One region of the Acidovorax lacteus genome, then DNA from elsewhere that is predicted to be linked to it. Evidence: predicted binding sites of a transcription regulator. Region 1 holds the regulator's gene; each other region holds the start of a gene.
What was found. The regulator FNR, encoded in region 1, switches genes on or off when oxygen is low (the NO sensors DNR and NnrR bind a similar motif). The targets are predictions, from matches to a motif close to TTGATNNNNATCAA.
Positions count from the first base shown of each region.

Region 1 (7,609 bases):
CACGAGAAGGTCGAGACCAACAACTTCCTGATGATCGTGCTGATCCTGCTGGTCATCGCGGTCGGTGGGCTGGTCGAGATCGTGCCGCTGTTCTTCCAGAAGTCCACCACCGAGCCGGTGAAGGGCGTGCAGCCGTACAGCGCGCTGCAACTGGTAGGCCGCGACGTCTACATCCGCGAGGGTTGCTACAACTGCCACTCGCAGATGATCCGCCCGTTCCGCGCCGAGACGCTGCGCTACGGCCACTACTCGGTGGCTGGTGAGTTCGTGTACGACCACCCCTTCCAATGGGGCAGCAAGCGCACGGGCCCTGACCTGCACCGCGTGGGGGGCAAGTACAGCGACGAATGGCACCGCGTGCACCTGATCAATCCGCGCGATGTGGTGCCCGAGTCCAACATGCCGGCCTACCCGTGGCTTGAGAAGGCTACGGTCAATCCGGCCGACGTGGCGCCCCGCATGAAGGCCTTGCGCACCGTGGGCGTGCCCTACACCGACGCCCAGATCACCGCTGCGGCCGAGGAAGTCAAGGGCAAGACCGAAATGGACGCGCTGATTGCGTACCTGCAGGTCATGGGCCGTGCGCTCAAGTAAGGAGGTTCGCAATGGATATCACCACCATGCGCATCGTCGCAACGCTGGCCAGCCTGGCCGTCTTCATCGGTATCTGCGTCTGGGCCTACCTGGGCAGCAACCGGGGCCGCTTTGATGAGGCAGCCAAGCTGCCTTTCGAGCAGGAATGACGATCACCACCAGAACGAGAATTACCCATGAGTGACTTCACCAGCAATTTCTGGTCGGTTTACGTCGCAGCGCTCACCGTGATCGGCATCGTCGCCTGTCTGGTGCTGTTGTGGATGGCCGGCCGCAAGAAGGTTATCTCCACCAGCGACAACACCACGGGCCATGTCTGGGACGAGGACCTGGTCGAAATGAACAACCCCCTGCCGCGCTGGTGGGTGTGGCTGTTCGTCATCACCGTCGTGTTTGGCTTGGCCTACCTGGCCGCCTACCCCGGTCTGGGCGCCTTTGCCGGCAAGCTCGGCTGGTCGCAGCAGGCGGCGTACGACGCCGAAGTGGCCAAGGCCAAGGCGGAGCTCGAACCCCTGTATGCGCGCTTTGCTTCGATGAAGCCCGAGGACCTGGCCCGTGACCCGCAGGCTATGGCGATTGGCGAGCGCCTGTACATGAACAACTGCGCGCAGTGCCACGGCTCCGACGCGCGGGGCAGCAAGGGCTTTCCGAACCTGACCGACAAGGACTGGCTGCACGGCGGCGCACCGGAGAAGATCCGTGAGACCCTGGAAAAGGGCCGCGTGGGCAACATGCCCCCGATGGCCGCGGCCGTGGGCACGCCGGAAGACGTTCGCAACGTCGCGCACTATGTGCTGAGCCTGTCGGGCAGCCCCCACGACTCGCTGCGCGCATCGCTGGGCAAGCCCAAGTTTGCCGCCTGCGCAGCCTGCCACGGTGCCGACGGCAAGGGCATGACCGCCATGGGCGCGCCCAACCTCACCGACGACATCTGGCTGCACGGCTGGGGCGAGGCGGCCATCGCCGCCATCGTCACCAACGGCAAGGTCAATGAAATGCCTGCGCAGGCCGAGAAGCTGACGGAAGCCCAGATTGGCGTGCTCACGTCCTACGTCTGGGGTTTGTCGAACAAGGCCGGCGCTGCGCGCTGAGCTTGCGCTGTGGCGGCGCGGGGGCGTCGCCACGCGTTCTCCGGGGCCTTGGGGCCCCCCACGTTATTGAAGATGAGCCACCATGCAGCCCACTGACGGCCAGCCTCGCAAGGTCATTCCGATCACCCCCGCGGAGCCTGATGCGTCTTCGCAGGTCGAGGTCATCTCCCTGTACGAAGCCCAGAAGAAGATCTACCCGCGCTCTATCAGCGGGCTGTTCTCGCGCTGGCGCTGGGGCATGGTGTTCCTCACGCAGCTCGTGTTTTACGGCCTGCCGTGGCTGCAGTGGGGCGAGCGGCAGATGGTGCTGTTCGATCTGGGGGCGCGACGCTTCTATATCTTCGGCCTGGTGCTGTATCCGCAGGACTTCATCTACCTGACGGGTCTGCTCATCATCTCGGCCCTGTCGCTGTTTCTGTTCACCACCGTGGCCGGGCGGCTGTGGTGCGGCTTCACCTGTCCGCAGACGGTCTACACCGAGATCTTCATGTGGCTGGAGCACAAGATCGAGGGCGATCGCAGCACCCGGCTGCGCTTGGACAACGGCCCATGGACGGCCGAGAAGATCCGCAAGAAGACGCTCAAGCAACTGGCCTGGATCTCGGTGGCGCTGTGGACGGGCTTCACCTTTGTGGGCTACTTCGTCCCCATCCGCCAGCTCGGCGGCGAGCTGCTGGCCCTGCAAGGCAGCTGGCAGATCTTCTGGGTGCTGTTCTATGGCTTTGCCACCTACGGCAATGCGGGCTACATGCGCGAGCAGGTCTGCAAATACATGTGCCCGTACGCGCGCTTTCAGAGCGCGATGTTCGACAAGGACACATTGATCGTGAGCTACGACCCCGAACGGGGCGAGCCGCGCGGGCCACGCAAGAAGGACACCGACCACAAGGCCAAGGGCTTGGGCGACTGCATCGACTGTGCGCTGTGCGTGCAGGTGTGCCCGGTGGGCATCGACATCCGCAAGGGGCTGCAGTACGAGTGCATCGGCTGCGGCTTGTGTGTGGACGCCTGCGACACTGTGATGGACAAGATGAAGTACCCGCGCGGGCTGATCCGCTATGCCACGCAGAACGGCGTGGCCCAGCACTGGACACAGTCGCAAATGCTGCGCCGGGTGCTGCGCCCGCGCGTGCTGGTGTATTCGGCGCTGCTGCTGGCACTGTGCGTGGCCATGTTGACCAGCCTGGTCATGCGCACCCCGCTCAAGGTGGACGTGGTGCGGGACCGCGCGGCCTTGTCGCGCATCGTGGCGGGCGGCAAACTGGAAAACGTGTACCGGCTGCAGATCATGAACGCCACCGAGACCACGCAGCGCTACCACATCTCTGCGACAGGACTGGACGGGCTGGAGGCTCTGTCGGACGGCGACGTCGAGGTGGGGCCGGCCGAGTCGCGTTGGGTGGCCTTGCGTCTGCAGATTCCGTATGGATCGGCGCCATCCGGCTCGCACCCGGTGCAATTGGAGGTGCGCGGACTGACCGACGGCCACAAGGTGATCGAGAAATCGGTCTTTCTGGTGCCCCGATGAGGCGCGTGGTGCTGCCGCAGGGCCTCGGCTCACAGCAGCTGTTTGAGAATTTGTAAGGAGTATCGAAATGTCCTCTTCCCAGAACCTGGCACCCCGTGCCGCACCGTGGTGGAAGTTTGGCCATGTCTGGATGTTGATCGCCGGACCGGCCATCGTCATCGTTGCGGGTTTCGTCACCTTGTGGCTGGCGCTGAGCCGCCCCGATCCGGTGATTGCCGAGGATTACTACCGCCGCGGTGTGGAAATCAACCAGACGCTGGCCCATCCCGAGAAGAGCCTCGCGCCCGCCATGAAGGGCCGCAACCATGCGGCCACGCCGCCTGAGGACCAGCCTCGCTGACATTGCGGGCCAGGCCTGTGGCGCCCCGCGTGGGAGGCCGGGCATCTTCCTCACAGCAGAACGGCCGAATGGCCGCAAGGAGACAGACGATGTGGACTCAGCGCTGGATGTGGATTGCATGGCCAGCCTTTCTCATGGCGGGCGTGCTGGAAATACTGGTCTTCGCGATGGTCGATCCGCAAGATCTTCACTGGTTTGGGCAGCCGGTGCCCCTGTCACGCGAGGGCGTCTACACCGTGGCCTTTTTTGTGTTCTGGGCCATCGCCATGGCCTCCAGCGCGCTGACCACGCTGCTGTCGCTCTCTCCGTTTGAAGTCAACCGGTGTCCGGTGCCGCAGGACCAGCGGCCGGACGACTGCCGCAAGGGCGCATCCTGTTCCTGAGCCGCAACGGTCGCGCGCGGGTGCCCGCAACGGCGTGGCACCGTGCTCCACGCAGCCGCTGCGTTGCGGTGGATGCACCGCGCGCTGCGGGCCGGGCGGTGCCAGGTTTTTGGTTTGCTATCAATTCAGGAGCTGCTCGTGCTTGTCAAATAAGCACGAGGGGCCGAAATCGCACCAGACAGCGCAAGCAGCCTACGCAAGGGCCGTGGGCGTGGGTGCGGTGCGCGTTTTTGCCGGTTGCGTTCGGTGATGCACCGGTGGGGCTGCTGCACAGGCGCATCGGCCGACCGCAAGCCGCCTGGTTCACAGGGGTGCCGGGGTGGATCTGCCGGCACGGCGGGCCGTGCCACAGGCCAGCGCTGGCAGCGGGAGAGCCGCCTTCAGTGGCAGGTCTGCTGGCTGTTCACGATGCGCTTGAGCGCATCGGTATCGAGGATGCGCACATGCCGCTGCTTGACTTCGACGATGCCTTCCTCGACGAACTTCGAGAACGTACGGCTCACGGTTTCGAGCTTGAGCCCGAGGTAGCTGCCAATCTCTTCGCGCGTCATGCGCAGCACCAGTTCAGACTGCGAAAACCCGCGCGCGTGCAGGCGCTGCACCAGGTTAAGCAGAAACGCCGCCAGCCGCTCTTCAGCCCGCATGCTGCCCAGCAGCAGCATCACGCCGTGCTCGCGCACGATCTCGCGGCTCATGATCTTGTGCACGTGGTGCTGCAGTGCCGTCACTTCGCGCGACAGGTCCTCGATCCGATCGAACGGCATCACGCAGACTTCGGCGTCTTCCAATGCCACCGCGTCGCAGGTGTGGTGGTCGTTCACGATGCCGTCCAGACCGATGATCTCGCCAGCCATCTGAAAGCCTGTCACCTGGTCGCGTCCGTCCTCCGTGGCCACGCAGGTCTTGAAGAAACCCGTGCGAATCGCGTACAGCGAGGTAAAGGCCTCACCGTTGCGAAACAGGGTGCCGCCGCGTTTGACCTTGCGCCGGATCGCCACGATGTCATCAATGCGCTGCAATTGCTGCTCGTTCAGCCCCACCGGCATGCACAACTCACGCAGGTTGCAGTTGGAACAGGCGACTTTGATGGTGAGCGGATTCATGGACTCTGAAAAAAAGATGGCAACGCCTGTACCTTCGATCGGCAGGCCGTCACAGACATTCTCCGAGGAGCGAGCCTGCAGCTGATGTAAGGCAAATTCTCGCCGCAGCTACCGGCAGATCGCTTGATTCATGTCAAGGACATGCCTCGAAGGCTAAGGCACAGTGCAAAAGCACGCAAGGATATTTCCACATGACCGCTGTAACGCCCGAACTGCTGCGCCGTTTCGATGTGCCAGGGCCTCGCTATACCTCTTATCCTACGGCCGATCGTTTCGTTGAAGCCTTCGGTCAGGACGACTACGTACTGGCGCTGGACCAGCGCCGTCTGGGCACCACCACCAAGGCGATGCCGTTGTCGCTGTATGTGCACATCCCGTTTTGCGAGTCGCTGTGCTACTACTGCGCCTGCAACAAGATCATCACCAAGCACCATGACCGCGCAGACACCTACCTGCGGTATCTGAGCCGAGAGATCGACCTTCACACCGCGCGGTGCGGCCCGGGGCAGACGGTCAGTCAGCTGCACTTGGGCGGCGGCACGCCCACCTTCTTGTCTGACGATGGCTTGCGCGAGCTCATGGCCATGCTGCAGCGCAGCTTTGTGCTGGCCCCGGGCGGTGAGTATTCGATCGAGGTCGATCCCCGCACCGTGACAGCCGAACGGCTTGCGGTGCTGGCGGAGCTGGGCTTCAACCGGCTGAGCTTTGGGGTGCAGGATTTCGACGCTGAGGTGCAGAAGGCTGTGCACCGCATCCAGCCCGCAGAGCAGGTGTTTGAGCTGGTGGCCTCGGCACGCGCGTTGGGCTTCGAGTCGATCAATGTGGACCTCATCTACGGGCTGCCGCGACAGACCCCTGAGTCGTTCGACCGTACGCTGGCGCAGGTGGCCCACTTGCGGCCCGACCGCATTGCGCTGTATGCCTACGCGCACTTGCCAGAGCGCTTCAAGCCTCAGCGCCGCATCGTCGCAGCCGAGTTGCCCACCGCCGGGGCCAAGATCTCCATGCTGTCGCGTTCGCTGGATGCTTTCATGGACGCCGGGTATGTGTACGTGGGCATGGACCACTTTGCCCTGCCAACCGATGCCCTGGCGGTGGCCAAGCGACAGGGGCGCCTGCACCGCAACTTCCAGGGCTACAGCACACAGCCCGATTGCGACCTGATCGGTCTTGGGGTCTCGGCCATCGGTCGCGTGGGGGCCACCTACAGCCAGAACGCCAAGAGCCTGGAGGAGTACTACGACTTTCTCGACCAGGGCCGGCTGCCCATCGTGCGCGGTTTGGCGCTCACCCGCGACGACATGCTGCGCCGCGCGGTGATCATGTCGCTGATGTGCCAGGGCGAGGTGCTCTTCGAGCCACTGGAGCAGGCCTGGTTGATCGATTTCCGCCAGTACTTTGGTGCTGAAATGGGCCAGATGGAAGACATGGCCGGGCAGGGCTTGGTCACGGTCCGGGACGATGGCATCGAGGTGACCGCCATGGGGTGGTTCTTTGTGCGCGGCGTGGCGATGGTGTTCGATCGGTATTTGCAGGCGGACCGCAACCGCGCGCGGTTCTCTCGCATCATCTGACGGCATCGGACCCGCAGCATGTCGCCTGCACAGCCTTTCTTCGGTCAGCGGGAGTGGTCTCCGTTGTGGCTGGAGGCTTGCTTATGAGTACCGCGCTGATCATGAGCGCGTGGGTCATGGGCGTGCTGGGGGGAGCCCACTGCCTGGTCATGTGTTCGGCACCGTGCAGCACCGTCGTGCAGGCGACACCACCGCAAGCGGCCAGTGGTCTGCAGACGGTTCAGTGGGCGTCGCTCGCCCCACCGTCCCCGCGCTGGTCGCGTCTCGTCGGTTTCCACCTCGGCCGTTTGCTCGGCTACGGCCTGCTGGGCGCAGGGGCGGCGCTGGCCATGGACAGCCTCGCCTGGTTCAGTCAGGCCACGGCGGCGCTCCGACCCCTGTGGTCGCTGGCGCATGTGGCCATGCTGGCCTGGGGCCTGCTGCTGGTGCTGCAGGCCCGGCAGCCCCAGTGGGTGGAGGCAGGGGGGCGGGCGGTGTGGCGGCGCCTTGGCCCCTGGGTCGGATCGTCCGGCGGCGCTGTCGGTTCAGGGGTGGCCTGGGCCTTGATGCCTTGCGGTCTGTTGTATTCGGCGCTGCTGGTGGCCGCGCTGAGTGGCGGGGCGCTGGCCGGTGCAGGGGTGATGGTGGCTTTCGGGCTGGGGACGGGGCTCTGGCTGGTCTCCGCTCCCTGGGCCTGGGGCCGACTGCGCAGGGTCTTCAATGCCTGGCGTGCCGAGTGGGGCACACGCCTCGCCGGGGGAATGCTCTGCGCTGTGGCGGTGTGGGCCCTCTGGTACGACCTGGTCCATAAGCCCTCGCTTTGGTGCCGTTGAGGCGCAGGCGCCACGGGGAGGGCGCACACGGGCATTGTTCACGAGACAAGCCATTCGAACTGGTGATAATGGTTACAGACCATTTGTGACCACTGGTCACCCCGGGGCTTCGTGCGCAACTGACGTGAACACTTCCATCCTCATCGACATTGGCCAACTGCGCATTGGCATGTACATCCAGCTG
Region 1 is NZ_BAABEX010000030.1:67,625-75,233, reverse strand. It holds gene ccoO (cytochrome-c oxidase, cbb3-type subunit II) at 1-594, shown strand, start outside; gene ABD866_RS15245 (cbb3-type cytochrome oxidase subunit 3) at 606-743, shown strand; gene ccoP (cytochrome-c oxidase, cbb3-type subunit III) at 771-1,685, shown strand; gene ccoG (cytochrome c oxidase accessory protein CcoG) at 1,768-3,213, shown strand; gene ABD866_RS15230 (FixH family protein) at 3,281-3,553, shown strand; gene ABD866_RS15225 (hypothetical protein) at 3,643-3,936, shown strand; gene fnr (fumarate/nitrate reduction transcriptional regulator Fnr) at 4,317-5,039, opposite strand; gene hemN (oxygen-independent coproporphyrinogen III oxidase) at 5,231-6,613, shown strand; gene ABD866_RS15210 (sulfite exporter TauE/SafE family protein) at 6,697-7,425, shown strand; gene ABD866_RS15205 (cyclic di-GMP phosphodiesterase) at 7,550-7,609, shown strand, end outside.

Region 2 (7,609 bases), on a different contig from region 1:
GGCCGTGGGCCTGTTCGAGCTGCTGCTGCGCCTGCGCGTGCACCCGGTGCAGTACCTGCTGGTGGGCAGCGCGCTGTGCAGCTTCTTCCTACTGCTGGTGAGCCTGTCGGAGCACCTGCCCTTTGGTTGGGCCTACGGCGTGGCGGCCAGCGCCTGCGTGGCCCTGCTCACCTACTACGCCAGCCACATGCTCGGGCGGCTGTCGCGCGGGCTGCCGCTGGGCGGCGGCATTGCGCTGCTGTACGGGCTGCTGTACCTGCTGCTGCAACTGGAGCAGACGGCCCTGGCCGTGGGCTCGATCGCGCTGTTCGCCGTGCTGGCCGCAGTGATGGTGCTCACCCGCAAGGTGGACTGGTACGGCCTGGCCCCGGCGCGTGCCGACCTGCCCGAAAAACGCCCACCACCGCCCGCACCGCCCACCTCGGCGGGCATGCAGTTCCCGCCCGTGCCGCCGCGCGGGGCGTCTCCTGCGGCGGGGTCGGCATGAGCGCCGCGCACCCCCATCACGCGGCGGGGCAGAACGGCTGGGAGCGCTTTCTGGCCGGGCACGGCAGTGAAGGCACGCCGCCCCCCGCCACCGCGCTGAGCCCGGCCGACGCCGACCGCGTGGCCGCCTACCGCGACGCGCTGCTGCAGGCCCTGGCCCAGCGCGACCGGCAGGCGCTGGCCCAGGCACAGGCGCGGCTGGCGCAGGCCGCATGGCGCGCACGCCCGCTGGCTGCGCCCCCGCTGCGCCGTGCGCTGCGCGAGCTGGCCTGGCGCGCGGCCGGGTTGGGTGTGGCGCTGCGGGTACCGCTGGGCTGAGGGGGAATGAGAGCGAAATCGGCTGCTCGTGCTGATTAATCAAGCACGAGCAGCTATGTATTTGATAGCAATGGCTTGCAGGGTGGTCAAGCCGTCGCAGCCGCCTCGGCCTGCTCGGCATCGCCAGACGAGCAACTGTGGCCGCCACAGCCGTGGATCAGCTCCTGCGGCAGCGCACCGGGCGCGTGCACGGTGCCGGTGGCCGGATCAAAGCCCACGCGGCGCAGGTGCAGCGCGAGCGCCGCGTCCATGCTTTGTGCATGCTGCGGAAACCACACCGCCAGCTCCGACGCCATGGCCCGCACCACGCCCAGCTCGCCGCGCTCTGCACGGGCCGCGCCTTCGCGCATCACCTGCAGCACCACCTTGTGCTGCAAGCTGTGGCAGTTGCCCGAGGCAAAACGCGTCTGCGCCATCCAGGCGTCTTCCTGGCCGAAATGCTGTTCGGTGTGGTCCACCAGCGCATGCCAGGCGGCCAGCACGCCCGCATCGTCGGCACGCTCGACGGTGGCCAGCAGATCGACAAACTCGCGGTGGGTGTCGTCCATCAGGGGCAGGTCGAGCGCGAGCGCGTCGGTCCATTGGAGTGTGGGCATGGGGGGCTCCTTGGGGGCAGCAACAGGAAGGCGCAGCTTAGGTGCGCGCCCCGGAGGGTGCTTTGACGCAGGTCATGCGCTGCGCGGCGCGGTCGCACCGGCAGCGGTGGCTCAGGCGGGCGATCGGCTTGGCAGGCAGTGTTGTAAATCCCCCTCAAGTCGGGGCGATGGCCGTCAAGCCTTTATCGAGAGACAGTTGCGTTTGGTAACGGCTGTGCGTTCTATACACGTTTGCACGGTGTATCGCGGCGTAACGCGGCTTCTTACACTGCGGACACCACTCCTGCGCCCGCACCATGGACACCCTCGTTGCCCCAGACGCCCCCCAGCGGGCCCTTGACCCGAACACCCCGGGTGCCGACCAACCCGCAGCCGCGACGAGCCCGGGTGCGCCCCGCAGCGCAGCAGCCACGGCTGCAGGCACAGCCACCATGGCCGCCGCTGCGGCCAGTCTGGCCGCCTGCGGCGGGGGCGGCGGCGGGGGCAGCGGTGCCAGCCTGCCCGGGGGTGTGACGCCGATTCCCACGCCCAGCCCGGCGCCCCTGCCCAGCCCCGCGCCAGCGCCTGCTCCCACGCCCGCGCCGGGGCCAGCGCCCGGGCCTGCACCGGCCCCGAGCCCAGCACCAAGCCCGGCCCCTGCACCGGCCACCGGCCTGTACCGCTTCACCACCCCGGCGAACGACGCCGACGCCGCACGCTTTCTGCTGCAAGCGCAGCTGTCCACCTCGGTGGGCGAAATCGCCTCGCTGCGCAGCAGCACCTATGCCGACTGGCTGGAGCAGCAATTCAACACCTCGCCCGGCATCACCGGCTGGGACTGGCTCAACCAGCGCGGCTACGCGGTGGTGGACAGCAACAACTATTTCGACAACAGCTACCCGGCCGATTACATGATCTGGCACCAGCTCATGCGCGCGCCCGACCCGCTGCGCAAGCGCGTGGCGCTGGCCTTGTCCGAGATTTTTGTGGTCTCCACCTCGGGCATCGACATCAGCTGGCGCAGCCACGCCATGGCCGCGTACTGGGACATGCTGGTGGCCAACGCCTTCGGCAGCTTCCGCAAGCTGCTCGAAGACGTGACGCTCAACCCGGCAATGGGCGTGTACCTGAACACACGCGGCAACCAGAAAGAAAACCCCGCCACCGGCCGCCAGCCCGACGAGAACTACGCCCGCGAGATCCTGCAGCTCATGTCCATCGGGCTGGTGCAACTCAACCAGGACGGCTCGTCCAAACGAGACGGCAGCGGCACTCCGCTGGAGAGCTACACACAAAGCGACATCACCAACCTGGCGCGCGTGTTCACGGGTTACGACTTCGACATGTCGCAGAACGTGCCGATTCCGGTGCCGGGCAGCTCTCGCACCGTGCCCAGCACTGCGTACACGCGCCTGCCCATGGCGCTCAACGCAAGCCGCCACTCCACGCTCGAAGCCCGCTTCCTGGGCGCAACTGTGGCCGCCAACACGCCGGGTGCCGCTGCGCTCAAGACGGCGCTGGACACCATCTTCAACCACCCCAATGTCGGGCCGTTCATCGGCAAGCAGCTCATCCAGCGCCTGGTGACCAGCAACCCCAGCGCGGGTTATGTGTCGCGCGTAGCGGCCGCCTTCAACGACAACGGCCAGGGCCAGCGCGGCGACATGCGCGCCGTGGTGCGCGCCATCCTGCTCGACGACGAGGCGCGCGACCCGGCCACCGCCACGCAGCCCACCTTCGGCAAGCTGCGCGAGCCCATGCTGCGCCTGGTGCAGTGGGGCCGCACCTTCGGCCTGAACTCCACCTACGGCAGCTGGAAGATTGGCAACCTGAGCGACGCGGGCACCAGCATGGGCCAAAGCCCGCTGCGCTCGCCCTCGGTGTTCAACTTCTTCCGCCCGGGCTATGTGCCGCCGTCGACCGGCCTGGCGGCCATCGGGGCGGTGGCGCCGGAGTTCCAGCTCGTCAACGAAAGCAGCGTGGGCGGTTACCTCAACTTCATGCAGAACGCCGTGCGCAGCGGCCTGTATGCCAACGCGCCCGACCAGCCCAACCCCGGCAGCAACGCCACCAACGGCTTCGACATGAAGCCCAACTACGCCAACGAACTGGCCATCGTCACCGACGCCGACGCGCTGGTGGCACGCCTGAACCTGCTGCTGTGCGCAGGCCAGCTCAGTGCGGCCACGGTCAAGCTCATCAGCGATGCGGTCAAGACCATCACCGTCACGGCGTCGAGCAGCGAGGACACCAAGCTCAACCGCGTGGCAGCCGCTGTGCTGCTGGTCATGGCCTCGGCCGAGTACCTCGTGCAGAAATAACCGATTCCAAGGCGTCGCCATGCACCTGCTGCAACCCCACCTTCACACCCGCCGCGCGTTTCTGCGCCGCAGCGCCCAGCTGGGCCTGGCCGGCACGGCCGTACCGTTTGCGCTGAACCTTGCCGCCATCGGCGAGGCTGCCGCCTTCAACGCCACCGACTACCGCGCGCTGGTCTGCGTATTCCTGTACGGCGGCAACGACTACGCCAACACCGTCATCACCTACGACGACGCCAGCTACAACCGCTACGCCACCATCCGCGGCGGCGGTGGCGGGCAGACCGCTGGCGGCATTGCGCTGGCCAAGTCGGACCTTGTCGGCACCCTGCTCAATCCCACCACGGCGCTGCCAGACGGCCGCCAGTACGCGCTACACCCGTCCATGCCCGGCATGGCCAACCTGTTCAATACGGGCAAGGCTGCGGTGCAGCTCAATGTGGGGCCGCTGGTGGTTCCGCTCACGCGCGCCCAGTACAACAGCGCCGACCGTGTGCGCTACCCACTGCCGCCCAAGCTGTTCTCGCACAACGACCAGCAGTCCATCTGGCAGTCGTCGTCGCCCGAGGGCTCCACCGTGGGCTGGGGCGGCAACCTGGGCGACCTGGCCCTGTCGTCCAACACCAACGCGCTGTTCACCTGCATGTCGGTCACGGGCAATGCGGTGTTCCTGTCGGGCGATTCGGCGCTGTCGTACCAGGTCAGCACCCGGGGCGCGGTGGCGATCAACGGCGTGAAGAACAACGTCTATGGCTCGGCAGGCGTGCGCAACGCACTCACCACGCTGATCCAGCAGCCCAGCGTGCAACTGCTGGAGCACGAATACACGCGCGTGACCTCGCGGGCGGTGACGGCCGAAAGCCAGATCACCTCGGCCCTGGCCACCAGCAACCCGACCACGGTGTTCCCGACCAACAACAGCCTGGCCGACCAGCTCAAGATGGTGGCCCGGCTGATCGGTGCGCGCAATGCACTGGGCACCAAGCGGCAGGTGTTCCTGGTGTCGATTGGCGGCTTCGACCTGCACGACAACCTGATCGCGCAGCAGCCCGGCCTGCTGCAGCGCGTGAGCGAGGCGGTCACGGCGTTCTACAACGCCACGGTGGAGCTGGGTGTGGCCGACAAGGTGACCACATTCACCGCCTCCGACTTCGGCCGCACGCTCAGCTCTAACGGCGATGGCTCGGACCACGGCTGGGGCAGCCACCACTTCATGGTGGGCGGCGCGGTCAAGGGCAAGGCCTTCTACGGCTCGGCGCCGCCCGTCAGTGTGACCAACACCGCTGCGCCTGAGGACCAGTGGCACGTGGGCCAGGGTCGGCTGCTGCCCAGCACCTCGGTGGACCAGTACGCCGCCACGCTGGCCACCTGGTTCGGCGTGGCGCCGTCCGAGCTGAACGGCATCCTGCCCAACCTGCGCAACTTCGGCTCGGCCTCCTACCCCACCAACCTCGGCTTCATGGCCTGAGCGGTCCGGGCTGGCCGAGGGCTCAGTCGGGCATGGTCTCGTCCACCCAGGTGGCGATCTGCGCCACGACCTGTGCCGTGGCCTCTGCCAGGGCGCGGGTGCCGCCCGCGGCGTCGGGCGTGGGCGCGGGCCGCTGCACCACGAACAGGCGCTGGCCGCGCAGCAGCTCGCCCGTGCTGGTGGGTTCGACCAGCGTTGCGCGCATGCGCACCAGGGCGACGCTGCGCTGTTCGGACTCGAACACCTGGCTGAACTCATCCAGCTCGGCCCTTAGCACCAGCGGCAGGCGACCCTGACGGCGGGCCTGCACCACGGCGTCGCGCGCGGGCAGCACGGCCCGGCGTTCGGCCAGCGCGTCGCGCAAAGCCTGCTGCACCAGCTGGGCGGGCGGCTGGCTCCAGCGCGCCAAGGTGTACGAGCGCACCTGCTGTGCGTCGGCATACGCCAGGCGGTAGAGCACGTCGTTGCTGCCCTCCACCAGCCCGGGCGCGTCCAGATCGGCCAGCGCCAGCGGTGCACGGCCCGCGCGCACAGGCGGGCTGGGCACCTGCGAAAGGCCTGGGCCAAAGTCGTACACCAGGGCCCGCGCAGGCGGCGAGGGCAACGAGGAGCAGCCCGCCATCACCACCGCAGCCGCCAGGCACAGGGCGGTGGTCCAGGCGGTCCGGGTCGACCGAAGGGGCAAGAGAGGGTGCGTCATGGTGCGGTCCTGGGGCATTCAACGGGCCGGAGCGGGCAGCGGGGCCATAAAGCCGGGCTCTCCCGGGCCAGGCGGCAGCCGGCCCGAGCCGTAGATGAACAGTTGGGGGTTGTCGCCGATGCTGTCGGCCGCCCGGCCGAACAGGCGGGCGGCACGGGCCACTTCGTCGGTGGCGCGCTGGATGCGTGGCAGCGTGGCCAGGTTGAACTGGTCGGCCGCGCGCGCAAACGCACGGCTGCCCTCGTCGATCTGGTCCATCATGCCGCCCTCGGCGTTCACGCGCTGCAGCGTGCGGTCGAGCTGGCCGGTGAGCGCCGCCACGTTCTGGCCCGCCTGCTGCAGCGACTGCAGCGCGGCCCGCGCGTCGCCCGCCAGCGGCGGCAGGCTGGCCAGCGCCGGATCGAGCCGCTGCTGCACGGTGCCGTCGAGCGTGCGCGCCAGCGCAGCCACCTGGCCTGCGGCCTGGCCGATCTGCCCCAGGGCTTCGGTCAGCAGGCGCTGGTTGTCGTCGCCCAGGATGCGGTTGATGCGGCGCGTGGCCTCGTCCACGCGCATGAGGATGTCAGGGGCCTGGTCGGCCAGGCGCCCGAAGGGCGAAGGCTTGAGCGGCAGCCGCGGCAGGCCGCTGGTGCCGCTGGGCAACGGCGCGTAGGGGGTGGGTGCATCGTCAAGCAGCACATGCGCCAGGCCGGTGACGCCCTGGTAGCCAAGCACGGCAAACGTGGTGTCGCTGACCGGGGCCTGTTCGTTCACGGCGATGCGGATCAGCACGTTGCCGCTGACCTGCGGATCAAATCCGATGCGCACCACCTTGCCCACGGCCACGCCTTTGTAGCGCACGGCCGCCTGGGGTTGCAGGCCGCTTACGGCGTCTTTGGTGGACAGCTCGTAGAGCCGGTAGTTGGCACTGTCGCGCGTGAGCCAGACGGCCAGCCCGATGAGCAGGGCGGCCACCGCCAGCACGAAGGTGCCCGCAGCCAGGGCGTGGGACTTGTTTTCCATCAGGCTTCCTTGGAAGGCGGCAGGGGCGCCATGGCCCGCTGGCCACGCTCGCCCATGAAAAAGTGTTCGATGAACGGATGCGGATGGCGCGCCACCTCGGCAGGCGTGCCCGTGACGATCACGCGCTTGTCGGCCAGCACGGCCACGCGCGTGCTCAGCGCAAACAAGGTGTCCAGGTCGTGCGTGACCATGACCAGCGTGAGCCCGAGCGAAGCCCGCAGCTCGCGCACCAGCGCGCAGAACTCGTCGGCGCTGCTCGGGTCGAGCCCGGCCGTGGGTTCGTCGAGCAGCAGCAGCGGCGGGTCCATGATGAGCGCCCGGGCCAGCGCCACGCGCTTGACCATGCCGCCCGACAGATCGGCCGGCATGCGCGTGGCGTGCTCGGGCTTGAGCCCAACCATCTGCAGCTTGACCATGGCCGCGTCGCGAATGACGTCGGGCGGCAGCGTGCCCTGCTCGCGCAGCGCGAAGGCAATGTTGTCGAGCACGCTGAAGGCCGAGAACAGCGCACCGTGCTGGAACAGCATGCCCACGCGGCTGGCCGCGCCTTCGCGGCCCATCTCCGACGCGGGGCGCCCCAGCACCGTGACCGAGCCGCGCGCGGGCTGCGTGAGCCCGAGGATCTGGCGCAGCAGCACCGTCTTGCCGGTGCCCGACCCGCCCACCAGCGACAGCATTTCGCCGCGGCGCACTTCAAAGCACAGGTCCTGGTGCACGGCAAAGCGCTCGCTGCCCTTGCCGA
Region 2 is NZ_BAABEX010000013.1:100,280-107,888, reverse strand. It holds gene creD (cell envelope integrity protein CreD) at 1-487, shown strand, start outside; gene ABD866_RS09870 (hypothetical protein) at 484-804, shown strand; gene ABD866_RS09865 (hemerythrin domain-containing protein) at 891-1,400, opposite strand; gene ABD866_RS09860 (DUF1800 domain-containing protein) at 1,697-3,700, shown strand; gene ABD866_RS09855 (DUF1501 domain-containing protein) at 3,720-5,165, shown strand; gene ABD866_RS09850 (ABC-type transport auxiliary lipoprotein family protein) at 5,188-5,865, opposite strand; gene ABD866_RS09845 (MlaD family protein) at 5,884-6,867, opposite strand; gene ABD866_RS09840 (ABC transporter ATP-binding protein) at 6,867-7,609, opposite strand, start outside.
Region 2: the regulator FNR is predicted to act here: its motif matches at 1,463-1,476, upstream of ABD866_RS09865 (hemerythrin domain-containing protein).

Region 3 (7,609 bases), on a different contig from region 1:
CGCCCGCCGACAGGGCTTCCGTTTTGAAGATGGGCTGGAGTGCAGGGACGTAGATGGTGCACAGCTGCAGCGCCACCGTGCAGGCGACCGCACCAAGCAGCGGCCGGTTGGACCCCATACCCTGCCGCCACAGCGGCGTGCGTTCCGACCGCACGGCCAGCACATGCGCCATTTGCGCCAGGGTGAGGACGGTGAACACCATGGTCTGCCAGTGGGCCAGGCCGGTGTGCAGCGCCCAGGCCTGAACCGCCAGGCACAGACCCCCGATCAGCAGGCCGACGAACAGAATGTGCTGCCACATGCCCTGTGCGAACAGGCTTTCCTGCGGTGGGCGCGGAGGCCGATCCATCACCCCGGTTTCAGCGGGTTCGGCCGCCAGCGCCAGCCCGGGCAGCCCGTCTGTGACGAGATTGACCCAGAGAATGTGGATGGGTTGCAGCGGCATCGGCAGCCACAGCAAGGGGGCCAGAAAAATCGTCCAGATCTCGCCGGAGTTGCCGGTCATCGTGTAGCGCACGAACTTGCGGATGTTGTCGTAGATGCGCCGGCCTTCGCGCACGGCCGCGACGATGGTGGCGAAGTTGTCGTCCAGCAGCACCAGGCTGCTGGCTTCCCGGGCCACGTCGGTTCCGCCGCGGCCCATCGCCACGCCGATATCCGCGCGCTGCAGGGCCGGTGCGTCGTTGACGCCATCGCCCGTCATGGCGACAAAGTGGCCTCGCGCCTGCAGGGCTTGCACGATGCGGATCTTCTGGGCCGGGTCCACCCGGGCATAGACCTGGACGACGTCCACCTGCGCCTGCAACGCGCGGTCGTCCATGCCCGCCAGGTCGGCCCCCGTGAGCACGGGCGCATCGGCGGCCTGCACGATGCCCAGACGCTGGGCCATGGCGCGCGCGGTTGCGGGGTGGTCGCCGGTGATCATCACTGGCACGATGCCCGCCGTCTGGCACTCGCGCACGGCCTGGGCCGCCTCGGGCCGTGGCGGGTCGATCATGGCGAGCAGGCCCAGCAGTTCGAGGTGCCGCTCGGCTTCGTCGGCGGGCCAGCGGGCAGCCTCCAGCGGTACGGTGCGCCGTGCCACGGCCAGCACGCGCAAGCCCTGGGCTGCCAGGCCCTGCGCTTGCCGCAGCACGGCCTGACCATCGAGCGGCGCGGCCCCGCTGGGCTGCCACTGCACGGTACACAGCGGCAGCACGGATTCAGGCGCCCCTTTCACGTACAGCACCGCATCGTCCCCGTGCGCCGGTGTGCACGGCCCGTGCAAGGTGGCCATGCGCTTGCGCTCCGAGTCGAACGGCCACTCGTGGTGCCTGGGGGACAAGTGGCCGAGTTGGCGCGCAGCCAGCCCTGCCACTTCGGCCGCCACCATGAGGGCGGTCTCGGTCGGGTCGCCCACCCAGGCCTCGGGCAGCAGGGCCGCATCGGATGCGGGCCAGTCCGGAAGCGCCCGGGCGTCGTTGCACAGCGCCGCGGCGCGCAGGGTTTCGCCAAGCACTGCGGGCAACGGGGATGGCACCGCCGCGTCGGCGTGCCAGACGCCTTCTGGGGACAGCACACGTTCCACCCGCATGCGGTTTTGAGTCAGGGTGCCGGTCTTGTCCGAGCAGATCACCGTGACCGACCCCAGGGTTTCGACCGACGGCAGACGCCGGACCAGAGCATGCACCTCGACCATGCGCCGCGCCCCCAGCGCCAGCAGAACGGTGACTACGGCGGGCAGTGCTTCCGGAATGGCGGCCACTGCGAGGCTGATGGCCGTGAGGCCCATCTGCCACACGGCCTCGCCGCGCAGCACACCGACCCCAAACACCACGGCGCAGATGGCCAGCACCACCAGGGCCAGGCGCTTTCCGAAGGCCGCCAGGCGGCGTTGCAGCGGCGTGGGGGGCGCGTCTTCGTCCAGCAACTGCGCCATGCGGCCCAGTTCGGTCTGCATGCCTGTGGCCACCACCAGCCCGCGGGCACGCCCGTGCGTGGCGGTGGTGCCCTTGAACGCCATGTTGCGATGGTCTCCGAGGCTTTGAACCTCCTCGGCCTGCAGCACCGCGTCTTCCTTGCCCACCGTCACCGACTCGCCCGTCAGCGCCGATTCGTCCACCTTGAGCTGGGCGATCTCGAACAGCCGCAGGTCGGCCGGAATCTGATTGCCCGCCTCGATCAGGACCACATCGCCCGGCACCAGCGCGTGCGCCGGTACGGTTTGCGGCATGCCGTTGCGCAATGCCGTGGCCTGCGCGGCCGCCAGCCGCCGCAACGCGGCCAGGGCCTGGTCGGCGCGCCAGGCCTGTACGCAGCCAATGACCGCGTTCAGCAGCACGATCACCAGAATTACCGCGGCATCGGTCCATTCGCCTACCAGCCCGGCCACGGCGGCGGCCCCGAGCAGCACCAGCACCATGAAGTCGCGCAACTGTTCGGCCAGGCGCTGCAGCAGGCTGCGCGGCCTGGCGGCGGGCAATGCGTTCGGGCCGTGCCGTTCGCCACGCGCCAGGGCTTCTTCGGCGGTCAGCCCGCTTGCCAGATCCACGCCATGCTGGCGCGCCAGCGCATCGGTGGCCTGCAGGTGGGCCTGGTGGGGTGCCGTGGGCGCGGGTGTGGTCGGGCGTGGGGAGGAGGAGGGCATCAAGGCATGCGAAGAAAGGCCGTGCACGACAGACGCAGCGCGCAACAGCGGTCTGCGCATTGCACCCGCTCGCCGGGCATGGGGCAAGCGGCGAGCGCCTGGGGCTTGACCCACATCAAGTGCTGCCGTGTGTTGGGGCGGCCTTGGGCTGCAAAGCGCTGGCGTTGTGGCCGGGAGCATGCGGTGCAAGCCGGATGGCCGTGTGGGCGTGGCAACGGGCCCAGCGGCATGCAGCCCTGCGGGATGGGCGCGTCGGGTGGGGCGGCACGGTGTGCACCCTTGGCCTGCAGCGCACTGGCAGGCAAAGCCTGCACGGCTAATGTCGTGCTCTACGGCCCGGAGGGCGGGCCGCAGTGCCCAGCCGGGCTCAGTGCGTGGCCGGTGCGGGGCGCTTGCGGTAGAAGGTCAGCGGCACTTCGGCCGCTTCCTTTTTGGCCTGCTGCAGCACCGAGCGCCGCATCTTGCCCACGACGTGCATCTCGCAGGGCTTGCAGTCAAAGCGCAGCGTGAGCCGCTCGTTGTTGTGCACCAGCACCAGCGGCTCGGCGCGGATCGTGCCTTGCACGCCCGTCACGCCCTTGGCCTGTTTGGGGCACAGGCTCAGCGAATAGCGCACGCAGTGCTTGGTGATCATCAGGCTCACCTCGCCCAGCTCTTCGTGCGCCTCGTAGGCCGCGTCGATCACCCGCACGCCGTGGCGTGCATAGAAGTCGTGCGCCTTCTGATTGAACACGTTGCCCAGGTAGCTGAGCGTGTCTTCTGGGTAGGGTACAGGCGGCTCCACCGGCTGGGCGCGCGGCAGGCGCTGCAGGCCGTGGGCGCGGGCCTGCTCCAGCGCGGCCACGGCGTCACGTCGCAGGCCGTTCAGGGCCGAGGCCGGCACGAAGCGCGGGCCGCGCAGGCGCAGGTCCATGGCCTGCACGCTGAAAATGGTAGTGCCGAAGCGGCCGAGCTGCTCGCGCAGCGCGTCCTCGGCACGTGCGGGGTCGCTGGCGTCCTGCAAGGCGATGGCCAGCGTGGCTTCGCCCTGGTAGCCGTCTTCGTCGGTCAGCGTGAGTTGCAGGCCGGTGTCGGTTTCGGCCAGTGCCAGCCAGGTGCTGATGCGGCGGTCGCTGGACTTTTTCTCCAGCATGCGCACCCAGGCCATGTCGCGGTTGCGGTTGACTTCGGTGCCCTTGCGCAGGTCGCGCAGCGACTCGATCGGGTCTTTGGGGAACACACGCCACTGGCCCACACTGCGGGCCGACACCGGCTCGGCGCGGTTGATGGCCAGGCCCACGAGCTCCTTTTGCAGGTCGTAGTAGCACAGGCCGTCGCCGTTGTGCAGCACGGTGGCCGGGTCGGTGACTTCGATCTCGACATGGTCGGCGCCCACACGTGTGACCCAGCCAATCGCCTGGCCCGGGTTCTTGGGGCTGTCAAATGCGCCGATGTCTTCCTTGCGGCCTTGTACGAAGTAGTCGGTGAACTCTCGGTTGAAGTTCTGCAGCGGGTCGGGCGTGAAGCTGAAGGTGGTGCGGCCGCTCGACGCGCGGGCCAGCGGCTGGCCCATCGCCTCGCGCTCCTCCAGGATCTCATCGAGCAGGCGGCGGTAGTGGGCGGTGATGTTCTTCACATAGCCCATGTCCTTGTAGCGGCCCTCGATCTTGAAGCTGCGCACGCCCGCGTCGATGAGCACGCGCAGGTTGTCGCTCTGGTTGTTGTCCTTCATCGAAAGCACGTGCTTGTCGTGCGCAATGAAGCGGCCCTGGGCGTCCTGCACCTGGTAGGGCAGGCGGCAGGCCTGGCTGCAGTCGCCGCGGTTGGCGCTGCGGCCCGTCTGCGCATGGCTGATGTTGCACTGGCCGCTGTAGGCCACGCACAGCGCACCGTGGATGAAGAATTCAATCGTGGCGGCACGCGCGGGGTCGGTGCCTTCGCGCAGCGCGGCGTGCACCTGTGCGATCTGCTGCACCGTCAGCTCGCGTGCCAGCACGATCTGCGACAGGCCTGAGTCCTGCAGAAAGCGCGCCTTTTCGGGCGTACGGATGTCGGTCTGCGTGCTGGCGTGCAACTGGATGGGCGGCAGGTCGATTTCGAGCAGGCCCATGTCCTGGATGATCAGCGCGTCGGCCCCGGCCTCGTACACCTGCCAGGCCATGCGGCGTGCGTCTTCGAGTTCGTCGTCGCGCAGGATGGTGTTGAGCGTGATGAAGATGCGGCTGTGGAAGCGGTGCGCATGCCGCACCAGCCGTTCGATGTCGCGGATGTCGTTGCCCGCATTGGCCCGCGCGCCAAAGGCGGGCCCGCCGATGTAGACGGCGTCTGCCCCGTGGTTGACGGCTTCGATGCCGATGTCGGCATCGCGCGCGGGGGACAGGAGTTCGAGCTGGTGGGGCAGTAGGGACATGGGGCGCGATTATCCCAGCCACCCCCGCCGCAGGCCAGCGCGCATGGCTTTGCCCGCTGCATTAATGATTTTCATAGGCCATCATTTCGTAAGCATGCTTATTTTTCGGCCCCAATCTGGTGCATGCTCGGCCCCCGGAACCGAAGCGGTTCCCGCGGGCGGTCTGGTCGCCTGCGCCATGACCTCAATCTCCGGAGATTCCCCTGTGATGCTTTCCTCCCGCCTGCGCACCCTGCAACCCGTTGCCGCTGCCGCCCTGGCCCTGGTGGCCACGGCCGCCACGGCCCAGGACGTGCAAACCGTCAAGATCGCCCACGCTGGTCCCGTGTCGGGCGGCATCGCCCACATCGGCAAGGACACCGAGAACGGCGTGCGCCTGGCGCTTGACGACCTGAACGCGCAAAACCTCGTGATCGGCGGCAAGAAGATCAAATTCGAGATCGTGGCTGAAGACGATGCGGGCGATCCGCGCCAGGCCACCGCCGTGGCCCAGAAGCTGTGCGACCAGAAGGTGGCCGGCGTGGTGGGCCACCTGCAGTCGGGCACGTCGATCCCGGCGTCGGCCGTGTATGCCAAGTGCGATGTGCCACACATCACGGCAGCGGCCACCAACCCCGACCTGACCAAGCCCGGCCACAAGACGACCTACCGCCTGATCGCCAATGACAACGCGCTGGGCGCAGCGCTGGCGCTGTTTTCGGCCGACCACCTGAAGATCAAGACGGTGGCCGTGATCGACGACCGCACGGCCTATGGCCAGGGCGTGGCCTCGGTGTTCAAGGCCACGGCGCAGCAAAAGGGCATCAAGGTGGTGGCCGAGGAGTTCACCCACGACAAGGCCACCGACTTCATGGCCATCCTCACATCGATCCGCAACAAGAAGCCCGACGCGATCTTCTACGGCGGCCTGGACGCACAGGCCGGCCCGATGCTGCGCCAGATGGAGCAGCTGGGCCTGGGCAACGTCAAGTTCTTTGGCGGCGATGCGCTGTGCACCGAGAAGCTGCCCGAACTGTCGGGCAAGACGCCGGCGCTCAAGAACGTGACCTGCGCCACGGGTGGCGCGTCCATCGCCAAGATGCAGGGCGGCGCGGCCTGGAAGCAGCGCTACGACGCCAAATTCCCTGGCCAGTTCCAGATCTACAGCCCCTACGCCTACGACGCCGCCATGGTGCTGGTGGACGCGATGAAGCGCGCCAACTCGGTGGACCCGAAGGTGTACATCCCCTTCATCGGCAAGACCGACTACCGCGGCGTGACGGCGCACATTGCCTTCACGCCCAAGGGCGAGCTGACCACGCCGGCGGTCACGCTCTACACCTTCCAGGACGGCAGCCGCGTGGCGCTGAACTGATGCGTTGAACGGATGCGCTGAGCGCACCCACCGCACCGCGGCCGCCCAGTGCGGCCGCGGGCGTTTTGGGGCTACAGTGCCGCATCTGTGCCCCATTCGATTGGAGAAAAGCCACCATGCGCGCTGTGTTTGCTGTCCTGGGCCTGCTGGTCACGCTGGCCGTGGTGATGTTCCTGGCCAAGGCCCGTCAGCCAGTGCCCGAACTGCCGCGCCCGGCGGTGGGCGGGGTGCAGGCCCCAGCCCCGGTCAATCCCCAGGCGCCGCCCACCGAGCAGGTGCGCCAGCAGGTTGAGGCGCTGATGCAGCAGCCGCGCCCCGAGCCCAAGGAATCCCCCTGAAGGCAATGGGTCAAAATGCTTGCTTGTGCTTGTCCAGGCTGAATAGTTTGCTACTAAATGAATAGCATATTGCCGCAGGTCAGCGCCGAAGACGACGCCCGCTGGATGCGCGCGGCCCTGGCCGAAGCGCGTGCCGCCCAGGCCGCGGGCGAAGTGCCGGTGGGCGCGGTGGTGGTGCAGGGCGGGCAGGTGGTGGCCACGGGCCGCAATGCGCCCGTGGGCGCGCACGACCCCACGGCCCATGCCGAAATCGTGGCCCTGCGCGCCGCGGCCGAGCGGCTGGGCAATTACCGGCTTGACGGCTGCACGGTGTACGTCACGCTGGAGCCCTGCGCCATGTGCAGCGGTGCCATGCTGCATGCGCGCGTCGCCCGCGTGGTGTACGGCGCGCCCGATGCCAAAACCGGCGCGGCGGGCTCGGTGCTCAACCTCTTTGCCAATGCCCAGCTCAACCACCACACCCAGGTGCAGGGCGGCGTGCTGGCCGACGACTGCGGGCAGGCGCTGAGCCAGTTCTTTCAGGCGCGGCGCAAGGCGCAGCGGGCCGAGGCTCTGGCCCGCCACCCGCTGCGCGACGACGCGCTGCGCACGCCCGACGCCCGCTTTGCCCACCTGCCGGGCTACCCCTGGGCCCCGCATTACCTGAGCGACCTGCCCAGCCTGGCGGGCCTGCGCCTGCACTACCTGGACGAAGGCCCGCGCGATGCGCAGCGCACCTGGTTGTGCCTGCACGGCAACCCGGCCTGGAGCTACCTGTGGCGGCGCATGCTGCCGGTGTGGCTCGCCGCGGGCGACCGCGTGGTGGCGCCCGACCTGATTGGCTTCGGCAAAAGCGACAAGCCCAAGAAGGACGCTTTCCACCGCTTTGGCTGGCACCGCCAGGTGTTGCTCGAACTGATTGA
Region 3 is NZ_BAABEX010000007.1:232,209-239,817, forward strand. It holds gene ABD866_RS04500 (cation-translocating P-type ATPase) at 1-2,626, opposite strand, end outside; gene ABD866_RS04505 (peptidase U32 family protein) at 2,994-5,015, opposite strand; gene ABD866_RS04510 (branched-chain amino acid ABC transporter substrate-binding protein) at 5,224-6,369, shown strand; gene ABD866_RS04515 (hypothetical protein) at 6,486-6,707, shown strand; gene tadA (tRNA adenosine(34) deaminase TadA) at 6,765-7,609, shown strand, end outside.
Region 3: the regulator FNR is predicted to act here: its motif matches at 2,732-2,745, upstream of ABD866_RS04500 (cation-translocating P-type ATPase).